DNA from 2 places in the Eubacterium maltosivorans genome. Region 1 is predicted to be linked to the other one. Evidence: a T-box and tRNA genes for the amino acid it is inferred to sense, from the RefSeq annotation. Region 1 holds a T-box; the other holds one or more tRNA genes.

The links. A T-box is a leader RNA that pairs with one kind of tRNA and senses whether it is charged. The one in region 1 lies ahead of metG (methionine--tRNA ligase), so its partner is inferred to be a tRNA-Met.
Region 2: it encodes a tRNA-Met, which carries the amino acid that the T-box ahead of metG (methionine--tRNA ligase) is inferred to sense. The anticodon was not compared.

Annotation. Positions count from the first base shown of each region.
Region 1 covers NZ_CP029487.1:2,749,610-2,761,153, reverse strand. The annotation lists gene hslO (Hsp33 family molecular chaperone HslO) at 1-233, opposite strand, end outside; gene CPZ25_RS13030 (YybS family protein) at 516-1,484, shown strand; gene CPZ25_RS13025 (DHH family phosphoesterase) at 1,481-3,460, shown strand; gene rplI (50S ribosomal protein L9) at 3,457-3,906, shown strand; gene dnaB (replicative DNA helicase) at 3,964-5,304, shown strand; gene CPZ25_RS13010 (NAD(P)/FAD-dependent oxidoreductase) at 5,539-6,924, shown strand; gene rsmI (16S rRNA (cytidine(1402)-2'-O)-methyltransferase) at 6,939-7,769, shown strand; T-box leader at 7,835-8,078, shown strand; gene metG (methionine--tRNA ligase) at 8,078-10,066, shown strand; gene CPZ25_RS12995 (LTA synthase family protein) at 10,149-11,544, shown strand, end outside.
Region 2 covers NZ_CP029487.1:1,898,427-1,909,970, forward strand. The annotation lists gene ftsH (ATP-dependent zinc metalloprotease FtsH) at 1-1,371, opposite strand, end outside; gene hpt (hypoxanthine phosphoribosyltransferase) at 1,428-1,961, opposite strand; gene tilS (tRNA lysidine(34) synthetase TilS) at 1,951-3,366, opposite strand; tRNA gene CPZ25_RS09085 (tRNA-Val) at 3,415-3,490, opposite strand; tRNA gene CPZ25_RS09090 (tRNA-Glu) at 3,528-3,602, opposite strand; tRNA gene CPZ25_RS09095 (tRNA-Met) at 3,635-3,711, opposite strand; tRNA gene CPZ25_RS09100 (tRNA-Met) at 3,726-3,802, opposite strand; tRNA gene CPZ25_RS09105 (tRNA-Leu) at 3,838-3,926, opposite strand; gene CPZ25_RS09110 (Ppx/GppA phosphatase family protein) at 4,015-4,968, opposite strand; gene CPZ25_RS09115 (FtsB family cell division protein) at 4,965-5,387, opposite strand; gene CPZ25_RS09120 (RNA-binding S4 domain-containing protein) at 5,476-5,715, opposite strand; gene CPZ25_RS09125 (HU family DNA-binding protein) at 5,776-6,051, opposite strand; gene yabN (bifunctional methyltransferase/pyrophosphohydrolase YabN) at 6,161-7,618, opposite strand; gene CPZ25_RS09135 (putative polysaccharide biosynthesis protein) at 7,634-9,244, opposite strand; gene CPZ25_RS09140 (peptidyl-prolyl cis-trans isomerase) at 9,347-10,840, opposite strand; gene mfd (transcription-repair coupling factor) at 10,904-11,544, opposite strand, start outside.

The sequences.
Region 1 (11,544 bases):
GTAATACCGCCAATGGGGCCGTCACTTTTAATCTGCAGGGTCAGTACCTCATCATCGTTTTTCATCATGCTTCCCATTAAGCTGCCGGCTGTCAGCAGGCGGCCGAGTGCCACAGTGGCAGCAGGGGAAGTATTGTGTATTTTATGCGCATGGGCACAGAGCTCCCGTGTCGTCGCGGCATATGCGCGAATCTGTCCGTCGGCAGCTGTGGCTCTTACAATATAATCAGACATTGTTTCTCCTTTCAGTTATCCACTTAAAAATAGTTTAACATTTCGTAAAAGATTCTTCAATTAAATGCTGATATTATTTATACCACAAAATCATAAAGATAAAAAGAATGTTGCAAAAATGTTGTGAAATTTACAGAAATGTGTTCATTAAGCCGGGAATGTGGTATAATATCTAGGTTCATTTTAGTCTTTTTAAGGACGACAGGTATTTTAAAACTAATTCAAGGTGTATCGTGTATAATAAAAGTGGATATATATGCCTTGAAAAGGAAGGTATGAAAAATGAAAACTAAGGCCATAACAGAGGGTGCAATGCTGTGCGCATTGGCGGTAATCATCGCTCTGTTTTCTTCTTATGTTCCCTTTTTACTGCTGCTTTTTTTCCTGATTCCAGTACCGATGGTGATACTGGCGGAAAAACAGGGCTTTAGGGTAACACTTATCGCGGGCCTGGCGGCAACGCTGATTCTATTTATGTTTATGGACCCGCTTACAGCCGGGGGCTATGGTATCTATATGATTTTTGTGGGCTGTAGTCTTGGGTATATGTATTACAAGCGTAAAGATGGTTTTCTTAAACTTGCTGTCGCTTATGCGGGGATTTTTGCAGCGATCATTCTGATCATTATTTTGCTGCAGGTCCTGACGGGACAGAATTTTGTCGCAATGCTTACAGAAACCATTGATACCTCATCGGCGCAGGTAATGGACGTTTACCGTTCTCTGGGCGCGTTTCCGGAGGATCAGCTGAGCTTGTTGCAAACAGCCGTTGACCAGATGAAGGAGACCATGAAAATGGTCATTCCGCTGGCGTTTCTGATTTCGCCATTCTTTATTGCCTGGGCGAATGTGTTAATTTCTGACACGATCCTGAAACGGATGCGTCTGCCGGTAAAAACCCTTCCGCAGCTCAGTAAATGGCGTCTGCCGAGATCCTTTAAAAATTTTCTCATTATGGTGGTCATTGTCCTTTTAGTCATTGATCTGGCACATATTGATACGATTCCGGCCGTCTACACCTATACACTGATGATGATTATCTATCTTCTGTATTTTTTAATGGGGATATCCTTTGTGTACTGGCTGATAAACCGCAAGCGGGCGAAGGAATCCATGGGCCTGAAGATTCTGATCGTCGTACTTTGTCTGTTTATACCGTATATTTCCTATATCATTTCTTTTGTAGGCGTTGCGGATATTTACATTGATGTACGAAAATTTATAGAAAATCGAGATGGTACAAACATATGAAAGAGAAGCAATCAATCGCGTCGAAACTCTATCTGGTGATTTTTCTGCTGTCGCTGATTCTCCTGTTCTACAATATCCCGCTTGGGTGTCTGGGCGTTCTGCTCTGCGGTATCTGCTTCTGGCGTGACAGCCAGGAGGAAAAGCAGTCCAATCTGCGTCTTCAGAAAGCCATTGAGACTATTTATGGCGATATCGACCGTTTAAACCAGGAGCGGATGTATGAGTTGCCGATTGCCCTGGTCATTGTCAATGAAGACGGACAAATCTGCTGGTATAACCAATATTTTGATCGGAATTTTAAAAAGAAGGATACGGCGGCCAATTTTTTTGGCAAAAAAATTCAGGAAGAGCTTGGGATTGATCTGGAAACCCTGCTCAGGGAAAAGGAACAGGAATTCAACCACAAAGATACAGACTATACCATTGTGTCAAACAGCTTCAGCGATGGAGATGAAACACTGATCCTGTTACACTTTTTCGACGTCACCATTCAGAAAAAACAGCAGGAAATCTATAAGGAAAACGAACCGGTTTTCTGTTATATTTTAATCGACAACTACGACGATATCATCGAGCAGCTCCCCAGCCATGAGCGGTCTGCGGTTCTGAGCCAGATTGACCTGAAGATCAACGAATGGGCCAAGACGGTCGGAGCGGTGATTATTCAATATGAAAATGACCACTATTTAATGATTTTTGAAAAAGAAAAACTCAGGGCCATGGAGGAAGAGCGTTTCCGTATTCTCGATGAAATCCGGGAGACAGAAACGGAAGAAAAATCCCAGGTAACCCTGAGTATCGGTATTGGTGTGTCTGATGAGCCACTGGCCATTCGTGAAGCCGACGAGCTTTCCCACGCGGCGCTGGACATTGCCCTTGCCCGCGGCGGCGATCAGGCCGTTGTCAGGCAGGATGAAAAGATGGCTTTTTATGGCGGAACCACCGAAGCCACGGAGAAACGGACCAAGGTTAAGGCAAGGGTTAAGGCCCACGGCCTCAGAGAGCTTATCCGGGAATCCGATAATGTTCTGATTATGGGGCATCAGACACCGGATATGGATTGTCTGGGTGCGGCGGTCGGCCTTCTGGGCGCCTGCAAGGCCCTCAATAAAACCGGTAAGATTGTTATCAAGGAGATTAACTACAGTATCAAGGAGCTGTTTCAGTATCTCATGGAAAATGACGAGTACCGGGAATCTTTTATCAAGCCAAAGGAAGCGGAGGACTACATTACGCCCAATACCCTGCTGATCATCGTGGATACCCAGAACGCCAATTATCTGGAGGTTCCAGAGCTGATCGAAGAAATCGAAAAGATTGTGGTTATCGACCACCACCGGCGTTCAGGAAAGTTCATCGAAAAGACGGTGCTCAATTACACCGAGGCCTATGCCTCCTCGACCTGTGAATTGATCACCGAACTGCTCCAGTACCTTGATGAAAAGGAAAGCATGAACGAAACCGAGGCCAATGCCCTCATGGCAGGTATGTGCATGGACACAAAGATGTTCACCTTTAAAACAGGGGTGCGGACCTTTGAGGCAGCCTCCTATCTCCGTCGTAAAGGCGCGGATACCATTATCGCTAAAACCATGCTTCAGGATGACCTCGCAACCTATTCCACCCGGTCAGAAGCGGTGCGGAACGCGAAAATCTATTTTGACAGCATCGCGATTTCCCAGTTGGAAAACGAATCGGAATATGCTAAGATCATCGCTGCCCAGGCAGCGGACGAGCTGTTAAATATCAAGGGGATCAATGCATCTTTCATCCTCTTAAAGAGTGGCAGCGGGCTGGTTATCAGCGGCCGTTCCATGGGTGAGGTTAACGTTCAGCTGATCCTCGAAAAAATGGGCGGCGGCGGTCATCTGGCCATCGCGGGTGCCCAGCTTCCGGATATCAATGATCTGGATGTCGGAAAACAGATGTTACTTGACGCTATAGAAGAATATATGAAAGAGAGAGAAGAAAAATGAAAGTAGTGTTATTAGAAGATGTTCAAAATGTCGGCAAAGCCGGCGAAATTGTCAATGTTAAGGATGGCTATGGCCGTAACTTTTTAATCAAAACCAATAAAGGTCTTCCGGGAACAAAGGAAAATATTGCTAAGGCAGAGGAAGCTCAGGCTCTGAAAAAACAGCAGATGGAAGAAGAACGCCAGGCTGCTGTGGCTATGGCCAAGGTCATTGACGATACGACCATCACCATCGCTGAAAAAGCAGGGGAAGACGGAAAGCTTTTCGGCTCTGTCACAAGCAAGGATATTGCGGAGGCCCTGGAAGCTCAGAAAGAGATCAAAGTGGATAAACGCAAGATCGCTTTAAACGCACCGGTCAGAAATGTCGGACGCATTGAGGTGAAGGTTAAAACCTATGCCGGCGTTGAGGGCAACCTGACAGTGGTGGTTGAAGCCGCAAAATAAATTTGGAAATCCGTGCCAATTTCCTGGGAAATTTTTTAAAAAAGGAGGTGAAATCAGGTGATTAACCCGAAGACTCCGCCCCACAACCTTGAAGCAGAGCAGTCGGTGCTCGGAGCGATTTTGCTGGAAGAATCCAATATCGCCAGAGCCGAGGAGCTGCTGTCGCCGGATGATTTTTACAGCACAGCCAATGCCAGAATATTTGAATGTATGCTGGCACTGCATGATGAAAGACGGCCCATTGATACCGTAACCCTGATCAATATGCTTAAAAACCGGGGCGTTCTTGAAGAAATCGGAGGACCGGCCTATATCGCGGGATTGGTTGACCAGGTCCCCATGTACACGAATTATGAGGAATACTGTAAAATTGTTCAGGAAAAATCGGTTATACGAAACCTGATTGACACCGCCACCGAAATTCTCAATGAAAGCTACGGCCAGTATGACGATGTGGAATCCGTCATCGAAAGCGCAGAGCAGAGTATTTTTAAGGTTTCACAGGGGAAAAAACGTGGAGATTTTGAGCCCATAAGCGAGACCCTTGGTGAAACCCTGATGCAGATTGAGACGATCCAGCAGAACCAGGGTAATCTGACCGGTCTGACCACTGGCTTTTCAGAGCTTGATCTTTATACCTCCGGTCTGCAGAGGTCTGACCTGATCTTCGTGGCGGCGCGCCCCTCCATGGGTAAAACGGCCTTTGCCTTAAACCTGGCCCAGAACGCTGCCCTGAAGGAAAACGCAGCGGTCGCTATTTTCAGTCTTGAAATGTCCAAAGCCCAGCTGGTACAGCGTATGCTCTGCGCGGAATCTCTGGTCGACAGTAACAAGATCCGTACAGGAGAGCTTTCACCGGAGGACTGGGAGAGCATCTCCCTTGGCTACAGCCATTTATACAATACCAATATCTTTATTGACGATACTCCGGGGGTGACATTGTCAGAGGTAAGGTCAAAATGCCGCCGCCTCAAGACAGAAAAAGGACTGGACTTGATTCTTATCGACTACCTGCAGCTTATGAGCGGAAGGGGAAAGGCGGAAAACAGGCAGAATGAAATTTCGGAGATCTCCCGAGGTCTGAAGGGCCTTGCCCGTGAAATGGACTGTCCGCTGATCTGTCTCTCACAGCTCAGTCGTGCGCCAGATGCGAGGACAGACCATCATCCCATGCTCGCCGACCTCCGTGAGTCTGGCTCCATTGAGCAGGATGCGGATGTGGTTATGTTTTTATACCGTGATTATTACTATAACAAGGAATCTGAGCCACACATTGCAGAGCTGGATATCGCTAAACAGCGTAACGGCCCGACCGGCCGCCTGAAGCTTGCGTGGCTGCCTGAATATACTAAATTTAATGATCCCGCCCCTGATTTCTACGAGGACCCGGGATACTGATGCTGAATCCAAATTTGCCATCGGCAAATTTGGTAGCGAACAGGAGCGTAAGTGGGTGAGCGATAATGAAGCTAACGCAGATGATGAGGAAATCATCCCATAATGGATGATCGATTTCCGAAGAATCTGTGATCCTTTATCGGTTGAATGGAGAATGGAAAACTAAAGAACAAATAATTTTCCATTATTTTTTATTGAAGGTTACCCTGACGATCAGGGTAAGAAGGGTTTCATATGAACAAATATGATGTAATCATAATCGGCGCCGGCCCTGCCGGCATTTTTGCTGCGCTTGAGCTAAAAAAAGAAAAGCCTGAGCTCAGTATTTTAATGCTGGAAAAGGGCAACGCCATTGAAAAACGAATTTGCCCAAAGCGCAAGACCGGTGTGTGTGTGGGCTGTAAGCCCTGTAACATTACAACCGGTTTTGCCGGAGCGGGTGCTTACTCAGACGGGAAGCTCTCGCTGTCGCCGGATGTCGGCGGGGAGCTGCCGGATTATATCGGTTATGAGAAAACCGAAGAACTTATCGCCTATGTGGATGAGCATTACCTGCGCTTTGGGGCAGACCCCAAGGTACACGGTCTTGATAATCCAGAGAAAATTCGTGAGATAAGAACAAAGGCCATTCAGAGTAATTTAAAGCTTATTGAATGTCCCATACGCCATATGGGGACAGAGGTTGGCTACACCATTTATAAGCGCATCCAGGATCATTTGATCCATGATCTTGGGGTAGAAATCAAGTTCCGCAATCCGGTAAAGAGCCTGATTGTGGAGGATGGTGCAGCCGTTGGCGTGCAGGCGGACTGTGAATATTACGCGGACAAAATTTTAGCCGGTGTAGGCCGTGATGGGTCTGAATGGTTTAAAGCCATGTGCGACACCTATGGCATAGATACAACGGTGGGCAAGGTGGATATCGGTATCCGCCTTGAAACCCGCAATGAAATTATGAAGGAAATCAACGACGCCCTTTATGAAGGCAAACTGGTCTACTACACGCCGACTTTTGACGACGCAGTGCGGACCTTCTGCTCAAATCCTGGGGGCGTGGTTTCAACCGAGTATTATGATGACAATCTGGCAGTGGTCAACGGCCACAGCTACAAATCTGACGCTTTAAAAACAGATAATACCAATTTTGCGCTGTTGGTTTCAAAAGGTTTTACTGAGCCTTTTAACGCGCCCATCGCTTATGGCAAGCATATCGCCAGCCTTGGAAACATGCTCACCGGGAATAAGATTCTGGTGCAGCGCTATGGCGACTTTATAAGAGGCCGGCGAACCAACGAGGAACGGCTTCACCGCAACAATATTCGTCCGACCCTCAAGGACGCTGTACCGGGAGACCTCTGTCTGGTTCTGCCATACCGCATCATGAAGGATATCGATGAAATGATCCAGGCGCTGGACCATGTGTCGCCAGGTCTGGCCAGTGACGAGACGCTGCTCTACGGGGTGGAGGTCAAGTTCTACTCCAACAAGGTGGCTGTGGACGAAAAGTTTCAGACCAATATTAAAAACCTGTATGTGCTGGGCGACGGCGCCGGCATCACCCGCGGTCTGATGCAGGCGTCGGTCAACGGCGTCTATGTGGCGCGGAATTTGTTTGATTAAAAATGGAGAATGCCATGCCGGGAAAATTATATATTGTCGGGACACCCATCGGGAATCTTGAGGATATTACGCTGAGGGCCCTTCGGGTTTTAGAGGAAGTGGATGTGATTGCCGCGGAGGATACCCGTCATACTGTCAAGCTTCTCAATCATTTTGAGCTTAAGAAGCATCTGTTGGCCTATCACCAGCACAATGAGCAGAGCGGCAGTGAAAAGCTGCTGGAGTTTTTGACAGCGGGTAAAAATATCGCCCTGGTCAGCGATGCGGGAATGCCTATTATCTCTGACCCTGGCTCAGTCATTGTCAGCCGGTGCAATGAAGCCGGAATCCCGGTGGAGGTGGTGCCTGGACCAAACGCAGGGCTTTGTGCGCTTGTGCTTTCAGGCATTGACGCCCGGGTTTTTACCTTTCTGGGTTTTTTAGGAAAGCAGAATAAAGAGATTCGCGAGGGTATTGAGAAAATAGCCGCTTCTGAAAATACAGTTATTCTCTACGAAACGCCCCACAGACTGGTGAAAACACTGGAAGCCATGGTTCAGGTCATTCCGGACCGAAAAATGAGTATTTCCAGGGAAATAACAAAAAAATACGAAGAGACCCGAATGGGTACAGTTCAGGAGCATCTGAACTGGTATTCTGAAAACCCGCCCAAGGGCGAGTTTGTGCTGGTTATTGAAGGCGGCGATGGGCTTACGGAGGGAGGTCAGGATTTGATGTCCCTTCCGCTGGAGGATCACATGGCCCATTACGAAGACCAGGGCATGGGCGAAAAGGAAGCCATGAAACAGGTGGCCAGGGACCGCGGCGTGAGCAAGCGGGATATTTATAATGAACTGAAACGGTAACCAGAGCGATTAGGGCTTGCATTTTAAAAATATTTGGATATAATAGTATAGTAATAAATTAAATATAAGCTGCGATGAAGAGAAGAGTACATTCGGAGGAAGCATACAGAGAGCCGGGAAAGGTGAAAGCCGGCTGTGGACAAGGAATGGAAGATGGCCTCTGAGCAAGCTTTGGTGAGGGCTGCCGCCTAAGCCAGAGCCGCGGAAAGCGTTAAAAACAAATAATAAACCCCGCCGGTTTATTAGCTGAGCCGTCTGCCGTGAGACAGGCGGAAAGTAAGGTGGTAACACGAGAGCTTCGTCCTTATATGGAGAGGCTCTCTTTATTTTTTATTTTTTTAGGAGGAAATACGATGGAAGAAAAGAAAACTTTTTATGTCACAACTCCGATCTATTATCCAAGCGGAGATTTACACATTGGTCATACCTATACCACGGTAGCCGCCGATACCCTGACCCGTTTTAAAAAGCTGACGGGCTATGACGCCTATTTTTTAACCGGTACGGATGAACATGGTCAGAAGATTCAGAAGGTTGCCGAGGAAAAGGGTGTTACCCCACAGGCCTATGTGGATGACGTAGTGGGAAGAATTAAGGAGCTGTGGAAGCTGATGAACATTAACTATGACCAGTTTATCCGCACCACAGATCCGGAACACGAGAAAACCATCCAGCAGATTTTTAAAAAACTCTATGATCAGGGCGATATCTACAAGGGAAAATATGAAGGCTGGTACTGCACGCCCTGCGAGTCCTTCTGGACAGAAAGCCAGCTGGTGGACGGCAACTGCCCGGATTGCGGACGTCCAGTTGAAAAGGCCTCTGAGGAAGCTTATTTCTTTAAAATGTCCAAATATGCAGACCGCTTATTGCAGTATATTGAGGACCATCCGGATTTTATTCAGCCGGAATCCCGGAAGAACGAGATGATCAACAACTTCATCAAGCCCGGCCTTCAGGATCTCTGCGTTTCCAGAACCTCCTTCAGCTGGGGTGTTCCGGTAACCTTTGACCCGGGGCATGTGGTGTATGTCTGGATCGACGCTCTCCCGAATTATATCTCGGCCCTTGGCTACATGAATGACAAGCCTCAGCTCATGGATAAATACTGGCCGGCAAATGTGCATCTGGTCGGTAAGGACATTATCCGCTTCCATACCATTTATTGGCCGATTATCCTCATGGCGCTGGATCTGCCCCTGCCGGAACGCGTCTACGGTCATGGCTGGATTCTGTTAAAGGGCGGTAAAATGTCCAAATCTGTGGGCAATGTAGTTGATCCGGTAGAGTTGGCCCAAAAATACGGCGTGGACGCCCTGCGCTATCATGTGCTGCGTGAAATGACTTATGGTGCAGACGGTATTTACAACGAAGACCTGCTGGTCAGCCATATCAATTCTGATCTGGCCAATGACTTGGGTAATCTCCTGAGTCGGACAGTGGCCATGACCGTGAAATATTTTGGCGGTGTGATTCCGGCTGAGCGTGAAAGCGGTGAGTTTGACGCTGACCTCGCTGCCTTGGCCGTGGAAACTCCCGGCGTTGTGGAAGATTACATGAATAAACTGGACTTTAGCCGTGCGCTGGAGGCGATCTGGAAGCTGGTATCCCGAACAAATAAATACATCGATGAGACACAGCCCTGGGTTTTGATCAAAGATCCTGAAAAGAAAGCCCGGCTGGCAATGGTTATGTATAATCTGACAGAGTCTCTCAGAATAATTTCTGTGCTCGTAAGCTCTGCAATGCCGGATACCGGCGTTAAGATCGCCGATGAGCTCAAGGTGCCGGAGGAACTCAGGACTTGGGAAAGCATCCAGTCCTTTGGAAAATATCCGGACGGCATCCAGGTAGAACGCTGTGAACCGATCTTCCCGAGAATTGAAGTAAAGAAGGAAAAACCAGAGCAAAAGCAGCAGCCTAAAAAGGAAAAACAGGCGAAGAAGGAAGAAAAAACCGAGGTGCCGGAAGGTCTGATCACCATTGACGATTTTGCCAAGGTTGAGATGAAGGTCGCGGAGGTTATCTCCTGTGAACAGCACCCTGACGCAGACCGACTGCTGGTATTCCAGCTGGATCTGGGGACAGAAAAGCGCCAGATTATTTCTGGAATCGCCAAATATTATAAGCCTGAAGACCTTGTGGGTAAAAAGGTGATTGTATGTACAAATCTGAAACCAGTAATGCTGCGCGGACTGGAGTCCAACGGAATGATTCTTTCCGCTGTAAAAGGAAAAAAATTGAGTATTCTGACGGTCGACGGCGATGTGATTCCAGCCGGTGGTAAAGTAAGCTAAAAGAGTAAAACTTAATTTGTATTGAAAATGACACAAAATCTCCCGTTTAATGGTATAATATCCAGAGAACGGGAGGTTTTTTTTGGATTCTGTAATCAATTTAACAACGAGTAAAAAAAGAATATTGGCGGCGCTGGCGGCAGTGGCAGCGCTGAGCCTGAGTCTGGCGCTTTGCTACCAGATGATGGGCTTTGATGAGGGCTACCTGAATACAGCAGGGCTGTGTGTGTTTATGATCGGGCTGGCCATCTTTTCAAATATAGCGTGCCGGGAACGGGCGGCAGCTCTGTGGAACGTGCTGCTGCTTGTCCTGTCCTCAGCCTTTTCCTATACCATCTTCCAGATTTTTCAGGAAGCACCCTTCGATACGGAGGGGATCCGTTTGTTTTTAAATCTGGCCTGCTGTATGGCAGTCTATGTGTTTTTATATATTATAACCGGGCGGATGAGAACGTCTTTGATAGGCGGAGGAATTCTGATGTATATTTTTGGACTGGCTGGCTACTTTGTCCGTCTGTTCAGAGGAGATACGCTGCTCTATACGGATCTGTTCTCAGCAAAGACAGGACTCCAGGTCGCCTCAGCTTATCATTTTGAGCTCAGCGGCACCATTTTGCTTGCTGCGCTGGTTTTGACGGCGCTGTTGTTCTGGGCCTTTAAAGCAAACGGCAGCATTCACGATAAATACAAAAGCCGTAAGCTGAGGCTGACAGCTTTTGTAACACTGACCATCACCTTTGGTCTGTTTTTTGAGACCAATGTGGAGCGGTATTATTATGCCTGGGATATGCCGGTTAACGGTTACCCCTATACTTTTACGGTCAATGCCAAGCTTTCCCATGTCAGGGAACCCGAGGGCTATGACCTGGCGTTTTTGGGCGAGAGCATCAAAAATGTTCAGCAGCCCATGACCACCGGGGCCGTCGGGCGGGGCGGGACAACGGAAAAAGCCGCTGCAGGACCTGGAGTGAAAAACAATCATAAACCCAATATCATTGCCATTATGAATGAGTCCTTCAGCGATTTGCGGACCGTGGGGGATTTTTCCACCAATATTGACGTTATGCCCTTTATTGACAGCCTGCAGGAGAATACCATTAAAGGGAATCTTTATGTGTCGGTTTTCGGTGGAGGTACCTGTGACTCCGAATATGCCTTTCTGACCGGAAATACGACGGCTTATCTGCCGGAAAATGCAAGACCCTATCAACTGTATATTAAGGTTCCGGCGCCCAGCCTTACGTCAACGCTGAACTATGAGGGCTACAACAGCTATGCCATCCATCCCGGAGAGCGGAACGCCTGGAACCGTGACAAGGTTTATCCGAATTTTGGCTTTCAGCAGTTTTTCTCAGAAGAAGAATTTTTGGAATCGCAGACGCTTAGAGAAAAATGGGTCAGCGATGCGGCCACCTATGACAAGGTCATTGATCTTTATGAGAACAAGGGGGATAATCCGCTGTTTGTCTTTGATGTGA
Region 2 (11,544 bases), 850 kb from region 1:
ATATCCCGCAGCCATGCCACGCGGAATAATGGAAATTTCATGAACTTCTTCACCGTTATGGAGATATTCCATAACAATGGCATGCCCCGCTTCATGGTATGCTGTGATTTTCTGGTCCGACTCAACAACTACCTTGCTTTTCTTTTCAGGACCAGCAATAACGCGTTTAATAGCTTCTTCAAGCTCTACCATCGTAATAACCTTTGCTTTTTTACGGGCAGTCAACAGGGCTGCCTCATTCATTAAGTTTTCAAGGTCAGCTCCGGTAAAGCCTGGTGTCCCCTTGGCAATTACACCTAAATCGACAGAAGAATCCAATGGTTTATCCTTCTGATGAACCTTGAGAATTTCCTCACGCCCTTTAACATCCGGCACACCGACTAACACCTGACGGTCAAAACGGCCTGGACGCAGTAAAGCGGGGTCGAGGATATCCGGACGGTTTGTCGCGGCAATAACAATAATTCCTTCATTAATGCCAAATCCATCCATTTCAACCAATAATTGGTTAAGGGTCTGTTCACGCTCATCGTGTCCACCACCAAGGCCTGCACCTCTGTGACGGCCAACTGCGTCAATCTCATCAATAAAGATGATACAGGGAGCGCTTTTCTTTGCTGTCTCAAACAGATCTCTTACTCGTGAAGCACCAACCCCTACAAACATTTCAACAAAATCCGAACCGGAAATGATATAAAACGGAACACCCGCTTCACCTGCAACCGCGCGCGCGAGCAGTGTTTTCCCTGTACCTGGAGGGCCCACTAAGAGAACCCCCTTTGGAATACGCGCACCAAGCTTGTTATAACGCTCCGGAGATTTTAGAAAATCGACAATTTCTTCCAACTCTTCTTTTTCTTCATCTGCTCCCGCTACATTCGCAAAGGTGACCTTCTTGTCTGCATCGGTGTGCATTCTCGCCTTGCTTTTACCGAAGGACATAACCTTTCCTCCGCCTCCGCCAGACTGATTTGCAAACATCATAAAGAAAACAACCATCAGGATAATAATAACTGCTGAAGGAATCAAAGAAATCCACCAGGAATCCTGTGGTTTTGCAACCGTCACATTCATATTCGGATTCTTTTCAATGTTCTGATCCGGGTTTCCTGTAATATAATCGCTGATTTGTTCATCAATAAGATATTGAGGCACAATGGCTTCAAAGCTGTCACCATTCGCAAGTTTCCCTTTTACAGAAGACTGATTAATCTCTATTTCAGAAACCTGCTTTTGGTCTAAATTACTTAACAGTTCGCTATATGTTAAAGTTTTAACATCAGACTGCATTGGATTTAAAAAAGTAACCGCCACGATAATGATCAGCAAAATCACTAAGTAAAACCCTATCATTTTTAGATATTTATTCAAATTCTATCACTCCTTTCATATAAAATAAGTCATTGAATAGTTTCTAATTTCAAATATTATTTTTCTGCTTCTTTCAAAACAGCAATATACGGCAAATTTCGATATTTTTGATCAAAATCCATTCCATACCCGACAACAAATTCATCCGGAATAACAAAACCTGAATAATCGGGCTCCACATCCGCCACTCGCCGGTCCGGTTTATCAAGCAAAGTACAAACTCTGACATCGAAAGCGCCTTGCTCCGTAAAAAAATCTAAGATACGCTTTATGGTAAAACCACTGTCCACAATATCTTCTACCAGAAGCACGTTCCGGCCCTTTATCTCATTCGATAAAAGGTCGTCAATCTTCACCTTTCCTGAAGTGCTGGTACGCTTTCCATAACTGGATGCCTTGATAAAATCAATTTTGACAGGAATACTCAAATATCTTATCAAATCTGCAAAAAACAAGATACTTCCCTTCAAGATACAAATTGCCAAAAGTTCTTCATCTGCATAATCAGATGAAATCATTTTTCCAAGTTCAGAAACTCTTTTCTCTATTATATGCTTTTCTATTAAGATTCTATCAAAATCAAACGCCAAATTTCTCTCCTATTATTTGATACTGAACTTTAAGAACGCTCTTAGTCTCAGCGCTTACCTGATAGTTTCGGTTAATCGCATATCCCAAAATCCAGATTATCTCTGACCCTACTGCTAACAGTGGAACCGCATCACGCTTTTCACGCTCAATCTTTCGATCAATGAAATAATCTTTTATCTTTTTTCTGCCTATGATGCCAACAGGGTTGAAAAAATCACCTGGTCGACGATTTCTCAAATAAAGCTTTCCTCTTATTTTACCATAATCAAAATATTTTTCACTATGATTTTTTAATTCTTTTGAATTTTTTATAGATTCTTCCCGAACCACTGTCAGTTTAATCCACAAACCTTCTTTTGCAAAGTAATACGCTTTATCTGGCAGCAATTCATAGCAGCCCATTTTCGGGATAACAGCCACTTTTTTTGTCTCTATCCAAAAAAGATCGTATCGCCTGACAGCCTGCATGCCATGTGGCAAATGAAGCTCCCAGACCGTCTTTTCAGATAAAAGCAGCTGCTTAACGCATAGGATATGATTGTACTCTATTTCTTTTAAACTACCCTTAAGCTGCAAAATCATATGACGCAAAAGTTCTTTTTGAAGAAGTGGAAGCTGCTGCCGCCACATCTCTAAATTAAGATATACCCGATTACTTTTTTTTGTAATCATATTTACGCTCAACTCAGCAACAGAATTTTGCAAAAACTGCTCATGCTCATGTGCAAGCAAAGCAAATTCTGCTAAATGCTCTTCAACCCTTGGATTAATCCCCCTAAGCTGTGGAAGGATTTCTAATCTTAATTTATTTCTTGTGACATCCGCTTCAAAGTTAGTATCGTCGGTTCGATAAGACAAACCATTCTTTTGGCAATAAGAAATAACAGTCTCTTTATCCACACATAGCAATGGACGGATTATATTGCTTTCTCCTTTTGTTTCTGAAAGCATTCCTGCCGCTCCTTTTATACCAGTGCCACGAATCAAACGCATTAAAACTGTTTCTGCCTGGTCGTTAAGGTGATGTCCTAAAGCCAGTTTATTATAAGCTTTCGAGCTTTGAAGTTCTTTAAAAAAAGCATATCTTGCCTCTCTTCCAGCCTCTTCAAGGGAAATTTTATTCTTTTTTGCCAGCTGAACAACTTCTACCGATTTATCATAAAGTAAAATGGACTGTTTAATGCAATATTCTTTTACAAAAGCGTGGTCTTCCTCTGCCGCTTTTCCCCTGATCTTATGATTTAAATGCGCGGCTGCAATTTCAATATTCAACAATCCTTGGTACTTTTTCAAAAAATACAACAAGGCCAGCGAATCAGCACCACCGGATACTCCGATTAGAATGCGATCGCCGGCCATTATCAGTCCGTTATCAGAAATGTATTGTAAAAGCTTTTCTTCCATGATAATTTAACGCTCATCTCAAAGTTCAATTAATTCTGAATAAAAAAATGGTGGTCGCTATAGGGCTCGAACCTATGACCCCCTGCTTGTAAGGCAGGTGCTCTCCCAGCTGAGCTAAGCGACCACATACAAAATTAAGATATTAACTTTTCAAAACAAAATGGTGACCCCTGGGGGATTCGAACCCCCGTAACCGCCGTGAAAGGGCGGTGTCTTAACCGCTTGACCAAGGGGCCGGAACTAATCTAACATCTTGTTATTAAATTAATGGTAGCGGCGAACGGAGTCGAACCGCTGACACTACGGGTATGAACCGTATGCTCTAGCCAACTGAGCTACGCCGCCATAATTTAAGAATTTGGTTGCGGGGGCAGGATTTGAACCTACGACCTCCGGGTTATGAGCCCGACGAGCTACCAAGCTGCTCCACCCCGCGACAATATAATAGACGCAACTGCGTCTTACTAATAGTGGTGCCGGAGATCGGAATCGAACCGATACGATCGAAAAGGATCGCAGGATTTTAAGTCCTGTGCGTCTGCCAGTTCCGCCACTCCGGCACTCAGTGTGGCTGCCTCATTTCTGAGGACAAGTGTTATTATACAGCCTGGGAAACTTAATGTCAACACTTTTTTAATTTTTTTTTGTTTATTTTTTATTCGCGAGAAAACGGCTGTATGCCGCGCCTTCCAGATTGTCATAGTCACAAACAACAAATGAATCTTTTCCGGTAACTTTCAAAATATTATCGAGTATGCTGGTACCAGCGATGATAATATCAGCGCGTTTAGCCTCCAGTCCAACGATCTGGCGGCGTTCGTCAATTGTTTTTGATGAAAGATTCCGAATAATGGATTCAAGCTCTGTTTTGGTAACAACACTCTGATGCACCTGCTCACTGTCATAAATTTTCAACTTCTGTTTGATTGTGGATACTGTTGTCGCCGTTCCGCCTATGCCAATCAGCTTATAGGGCTTGTACGCTTCATAATCAACAAGAACTCTCTCAAGCGCCTCGGCTGCATTTTGGTTTAACCGATTCAGTTCCTCCTCTTTTGGGGGATCATTCTCAATAAAGGCTTCTGTAGAACGGACACTCCCGATATCCAGACTTTTCATTTTTATGAGATTCCGGCCTTGCCCATAAATCAATTCAGTGCTGCCGCCCCCAATATCAAAAATAAGCAGTCCCTCATCGAAACACTGTGAGACGCCGATAAAGCCATATTCCGCCTCTTTTTCGCCTGAAATAATCTCTACCTTCATTCCAAGTTTTTGCGCAGCTAAATCAATAAATTCCAAAGAATTTTCAGCATCCCGGAGCGCACTTGTACCAAAAATAAACATTTCTTTTACTTCATAATCTTCAGCAATGTTTTTATACTCCTCTAAAGCCTCAATATTTCGCTTGATCGCATCTGGATGAAGGCGTTTTGTCTTATTAACCCCCTGGCCCATCCGAGTATATCGGACTGATTTATTAACACGAAAGAGCTGACCTTTTTTATCTTTTCTAAATATCAGCATCCTCGTCGAATTTGTTCCGATATCAATCACAGCTCGATTGATTTTGGGTTCTTTAGGTACACTTGATTCACTCATTCGTTTTCCTCACTTTGCTGCTCATCGCTATTGGCATGATCCTGACTGCTTTCATCAGTTGTCGGTGTCGGCTGCTCTGCCAGCTGCTCATTATTATTCTGTCCATTATTGTCTTTGCCCTCTACAGGTACCACAATCTTTTCGTCTGGATAATAAAGTCCCAGATATTTTCGTGCAATGAGTTCTATATAATTTTTTGTTCCAATTTGTTTAATATCTTCGTCCAGCTGTTTACTTTTCTTTTCCGCCTCGTCCAGCTTGGATTGAATATCTGCCTTTTGAGCATTAAGCTGATGAATTTTCATGGCGTTGGTTCCAAACAGCGTGCCAACAAAGATTAAAAGCGCAAGAGTCACAATAATTGTCCCCATTTTAGGCTTAAAGCGCCTTCGAAGGCCATTTTTTTTCTTTTCTGCCACTGTTTTTTCACCACCTGTTTTTTATTTATTGTAACATAATCCATTTCATTCAGCTATTATAAACTATAAAACACAGTCAAATCTTAATCTAAAGTTCTCTGTACATTTCTGTTGCTTTATCCTTGGGTGCGTGTTCCAACAGCTCTAAAACTTCAATTTTCTGTTCGCCATCGCCGTATGCTATTGTAAGAATATCACCAACTTTCAAACGACTGCCAGGCTTTGCTTCCTTTCCATTGATGGTAATCCGCCCGCCATCACATGCCGCTTTTCCTACGGTACGTCGTTTGATTAAACGGGCGTTTTTTAAAAATTTATCAACTCGCATTGTCTTTCCTTTCTAAAAATCAAAAGGGCCGGAGCAATATTGCTCCGGCCCTCCCTTTGATTATTTGTTTAATTCATCTTTAAATGCTTTTCCTGCTTTAAATGCTGGAGCTTTTGAAGCAGCAATTTCGATTGGTTCTTTGGTTCTTGGATTTAAACCGGTTCTAGCAGCTCTTTCACGAACATCAAAAGTACCGAAACCTACCAGAGCAACTTTGTCGCCTTCCTTTAAGGCGTCAACAACGGTATCCATAAAAGCACCTAAAGCTTTTTCAGAGTCCTTTTTAGATAATCCCGATTTTTCTGCCATAGCGGCAATTAATTCTGATTTGTTCATTCTTATCCCTCCGTAAAGTGTGATCTTTATGTTTTAATTTTTATGATTATTATTATAATCACGTTTCGCTAAAAAATACAAGCATTTTCTGTATTTTTAGCTAAAAACCTTAGTTTTTTAAGGATTTCACCAGCTGCCACAGTTGTTCAAGGCCATTAAGGTCATAATCAAGCATACTTTTTTGTTCATTTAGGGTAATTTTTTCCATTTCTTTAAAACGCATAATAAACTTTTGGGTCGCTTTGCGCAACGCAATTTCCGGTTGAATTTTCGACAGACGAACAACATTGACAACCGCAAACAGCAGATCTCCCAGTTCTTCTTCCAATTTATCTGGACATTTGCTTAAAATTTCTGCTCTTACTTCCTGTTCTTCTTCGGCAACTTTCTCGAGTGCATCCAAAGGATCTTCCCAATCGAACCCTACCTTTGCTGCTTTAGACTGAACCTTACAGGCCTCCATTAATGCAGTAAACGCTTTGGGGATACGCTCCATTTCATCTGCGAGTGTTTGTGTCTGTTTTTCCGTTTTTTTAATCTCATCCCAATTGGTCAGGACTTTTTCGGTTGAAATCTCCTCAGGGGTCATGAAAACATGAGGATGCCGGCGCACCATCTTTTTGTTAATTTCTTCCAGAACATCATTGATTGTAAAAAGGCCTTCTTCTCTGCCAAGCTGCGCGTGAAATACAATCTGAAAAAGTAAATCTCCCAATTCCTCTACGAGATTCTCTGTATCGTCTGTCTCAATGGCGTCCATCACCTCATAAGTTTCCTCCAGCAAATATGCTTTGAGACTCTCGTGTGTTTGTTTTCTGTCCCAGGGACATCCCTCCGGACTTCTGAGAATTTCCATAATTTCAAGTAACTTTTGGTAGCTTCTTAAATCCTTTTTATCCGGCGGGATGTAGAGCGTGGTTAAATGATTAATTTCCTCCACCCAGTCCATCTCGCACAAAGGGACCTCCTTAATGAGCTCCTGGCCTGGAATACCTGCATTTATGAGTAAAACAACAGGATAATCGTCTGGGTAATAATCTAAAAGAAAAAGTTTAACCTCTGAAGCCATATGACGGTTAAAAACCTGAGTAATCAAGTTGCCCATGGCCTTATCTGGAATTTGCTCATTTATTTCAAAGGCGTCAATAATTTTCAGTCCATTAACCGGATCTTCTCTCAATGCTGTCATAGAGATATCCACAAAGCTTACTCCCGAATAAATTTGATAGCTTATATTCTTTTCCTGACATTTACGCATTAAATCAACGACGCTTTGTTCTCCAAACAATGGGTTTCCAGGAACCGCATAGACCAACGTTTCGCCGGACTCTGCTTTTTGAACAAGTTGCTTTGCAATACTCTCATAAACATCCTCAAAGCAGTCGCACCCTTCATACAGCTCATCAAAACTGCAATACATTATTCCACGTTTTTCCAGTTCCTTAACCACCGGATGGATCGCTGTCCTGAAATAGTTTTTGTTTTCATTTTGAAGTAATTCCAGCGTTTCTACAGTCAACTGGCCAAAAGCGCCAGGACCCAGACCAACAATGCTAATTTGTGACATGATTTCTCCTCTATTCTAGCGATATAAAATTCCTCTAATTTTCCTGTAAACCGGCTCGATGATTTTCTGTGCGGGCAGAATGGCCATCTCTTCCTCTGTAATTCCACCAATCAAAATCATCAGGAAAAAATACACCACAACAGCGGCCACTATCGCTGTCACTACTGCGATAAAATTCCCGGCAATCATGCTTACCAATGCGTAAACGCCCCATGTGGCAAGTCCCATCATAATCGCAGAAACCAGAGGTTTGAAAAGAGTTTGCTTTACGTCCATCTGAAATCCCGTGAAACGCTTGACGCAAATATAATTGGATACTGTTAAATAAACAAATGTAATCATACTGCTGATAACAATCCCATAAATATTAAAAGCTGGCACTGCCAGACAGATCCACCCTGTTACAAAACGGATAACAATGGCAATGGCAAGATTAATCAACGGTACTCTAAAACGATCAATGGCCTGAAGGATGCTTTGGAATGTATTGGAAAGCATCATAAAAATGGTCGCGTAAGCGTAATATTTTAAAATTTCCGGCCCATAGGGTGAGCCCTGAAAAAGGATATCAAAGATTCCTTGCGAAAGCACCGAAAGGCCTATGCAACAAGGCAAAGCCACCATAATAACTAACCGGATAGCGACGTCGATTTTATGTCCCATTGCCCTTTTATCCCGAAGGGCAAAAGATTCTGAAATGGCCGGTATCATAGCGACAGCAAGGGTTCCGCTGATGACAAGTGGAATATTGATCAGCGTATCGGCATTGGCAAAATCACCAATCATAGTGGTAGCTGTATGCGCATCCACCCCTGCAAGCGCCAATCTTGGAATATAGATCATTGAGTCGATCATTGAAAACAGTGAAACAATGGCAGAAGTCAAGGTGACTGGAATCGCAATGATAACAAGGCGCTTAAATATCTGTTTGCTCGTCAAAGGGACTGGACGGCTTGTTTGTTTTAAGATCTTTTTATTGGCCGCTTTAAAAGCCCAGTATAAAAACCAGAGAAACAGCATGGCAAACAGACCACCAGCGGTTGCTCCAAAAACAGCTCCGCCGACGCCCATTCCGACGCCCATTCCACTGGAAACAAAATACCAGCACAAAAAAACACCTAATCCCACACGAACGATCTGTTCAATAATCTGAGAGATTGCTGTGGGATTCATAATCTGAAAGCCCTGAAAAAAGCCTCTGAAAGATGAGCAGATCGCTATAATAAGCGGTGCCATCGCAATGGCCATAATAGCCGGAAAGCTTTCCCCTGGCCAGTTTGCGACAGTAATCAGCCAGTCTGCTCCCAGAAAAAGAAAGGCAGTGGAGAGTCCACCCATAATCAACAGCGTCCAGAAAGATACCTTAAACACATTATGAGCCGCCAGATAATCCTTGATGGCGATATTTTCAGAAATCATCTTGGAAATTGCCACCGGTAGCCCCACTGTTGAAACCATCAGCAACAAATTATAAACATTTGTGACATTGCTGTATATGCCATTACCATAGCTCCCGACAAGGTTATATACTGGCACCTTGTAGAACAACCCAAGGAGGCGCGAAAGAATCCCGGCCACTGCCAGAATTGTCGCTCCCTTTAGATAACTGCTCGCTTTTTTACTCACTTGAAAACCTCTTTCAACGAAATAAGTATCATTATAACTTTTTTGCAGTGGATACGCAAATTTAAAAGGCCTGCCTTGCAGCAAGCCTTTGACTCATTATAGCTATTGAACTTTCTTTTCATAAACTTGAATGTTCAATTCGGATTTCAGCTGATCCATATAGCTTTCAAGCGTTGTCTTAATATCATAGATATCAATTTTCTCTTTTTTCAGCAAATCTTCTTTTAGCTTGTTATAATCTTCTGTGCCCTTTTCCTCTTTTACAGACTCGGCTATTTCATCCTTTTTATCCTCAAAGCTGGCTTCTCCGGCATCATTTTTATCATAAACATAAATAATGTGGTAACCATACTCTGTTTTTACCGGTTTGCTGACACTGTTTTTATCCATTCCAAAGGCTGCGTCTGAGAATTCACTAACCATTTTTTCTTTATTGAAAGCACCCAAATCCGTTGCTTCTTTTACTTTTTCATTGGATTTGTATTCGTTCATAATTTTCTCAAAATCTTCTTTTGTCTTTACATCTTTTGCTTTATCGTAAATTTCATTTGCCAAAGTTTCATCCTCTGTCAGAATATGCTCTGCTGAAACTGTGCTTTCATCATAAGAATCCTTATGCTCTTTATAATATTTGCGCAAGTCTGCGTCACTGACTTTGACATCTTCTGTAACTTTTGCCTGGATTGCCTGACCCGCAGCGGTTCCCTTAGCGTCTTCCTTTTGATATTCGTCATATTTTTCTTTTGTGAGGAAATAATTTTCAAGGTACTGATTCAGTTCATCATCTGTCTGAAACATCATTTTCTGGATAGACTGTTTTGTCTGAAGCGCATTGTCGATCTCTTCCTGCTTTATTTCAATATTATTCTCTTCGCAGTACTTAACCAGTGCTTTATTTTGGGCAATTGAATTAAAAATCGATTCATTTGTTTCTTTGACACTCGCATCATCTGTCTGCAGTCCCTGTCCGCCAGAATAATAGGATGTCATTTCCTCATTAATGTAGTAATAATTATAAATCCCACGTTTGATTTCTTCATCATTGATTTTTCCAACCACCTGATCCAGCTCTTCCTCAGGATGTTCTTTCAGATAGTCCATATGCTTGGAATAGCACTCACTGGCATAGCTGTTGTCAACCATGAAAGTTTTCATAAATTGTGTAAAAGAATCATTATTGGTGTTATATTTGGATAAAGTACTGTCATATTTATTTCCTGCTGACGTTTTTAAGCTGTCCAGCGCCGTTTGAGCCTGACTTTCGGCAGCCCCCTCATCGATTGTAACGTTGTCCTTTTTAGCCTGAGCAGTCATGGCTCCAACCTGAACCAGACTATCCAGCAAATCTTTTTTAAATTCAGTCAGTTTAGACCCTGTTGGCATTGAACTTCCGTTAGCCGTGTAGTACAGGTCATAATACGCCATATAGTTATTAAAAGACTCTTTTGTCATAGACTGTCCGTCAATTTCTGCTATAACCTGCTGGTTATCCTTTTCTGGGTTGACAGAAACCAATGAACAACCGGTTGTCAGTGTTGTAATCCCCAGCGTAACCGCTAAAGCCAATACAACTCCCCTGATCTTATTCTTATGCATTTTGCTCTCCTTAAAAATTGTGATTTTTATATTTTAACATATTTTATCTTAATGACATCTTAATTATTTTAAATCCTCAAAAAATGAAATAATTTCTTTTAAAATATCTTTATCTTTGACCGATGACAAATTAAAGCTCCAGCACGCTTCATTGGCTTTTCCTGCTTTAAATTTCACTTTATATTTACGGATTAACTCCGGCATTTTTTCAGCCTCAGGCACAAAGACTTCCTTCTTCTCACTAAAGGTCAAATAGATAAACTGTCCCTTTTGTTTGATCTCTTTGACTCCGATGGCAGAAGCCATATTTTTAATCATAGCAATGGCCATCAGATTGTAAACGCCATTTGGTATATCACCAAAACGATCAAGGAGCTCTTCTTCAAAATCATCATAATCCTCAATTGTCTTAATAAATGTAAGTTTTTTATAAATATCATATTTCAGCTCTTCACTGCTGATATAGCGTTCAGGAATATAGCCGTCAATATCTAAATTGATACGAATCGGCTCTTCAGTTTCTACTTCTACGCCGTCCATGCGTTTACTGATCGCCTCTTCCAAAATACGGCAGTACAGCTCATAACCAATCTTAAATAGATGTCCCGACTGTTCTGCACCCAAAATATTACCTGCCCCACGAATTTCAAGGTCGCGCATAGCCACCTTAAAGCCTGACCCAAAGGCTGTAAAATCCTTGATGG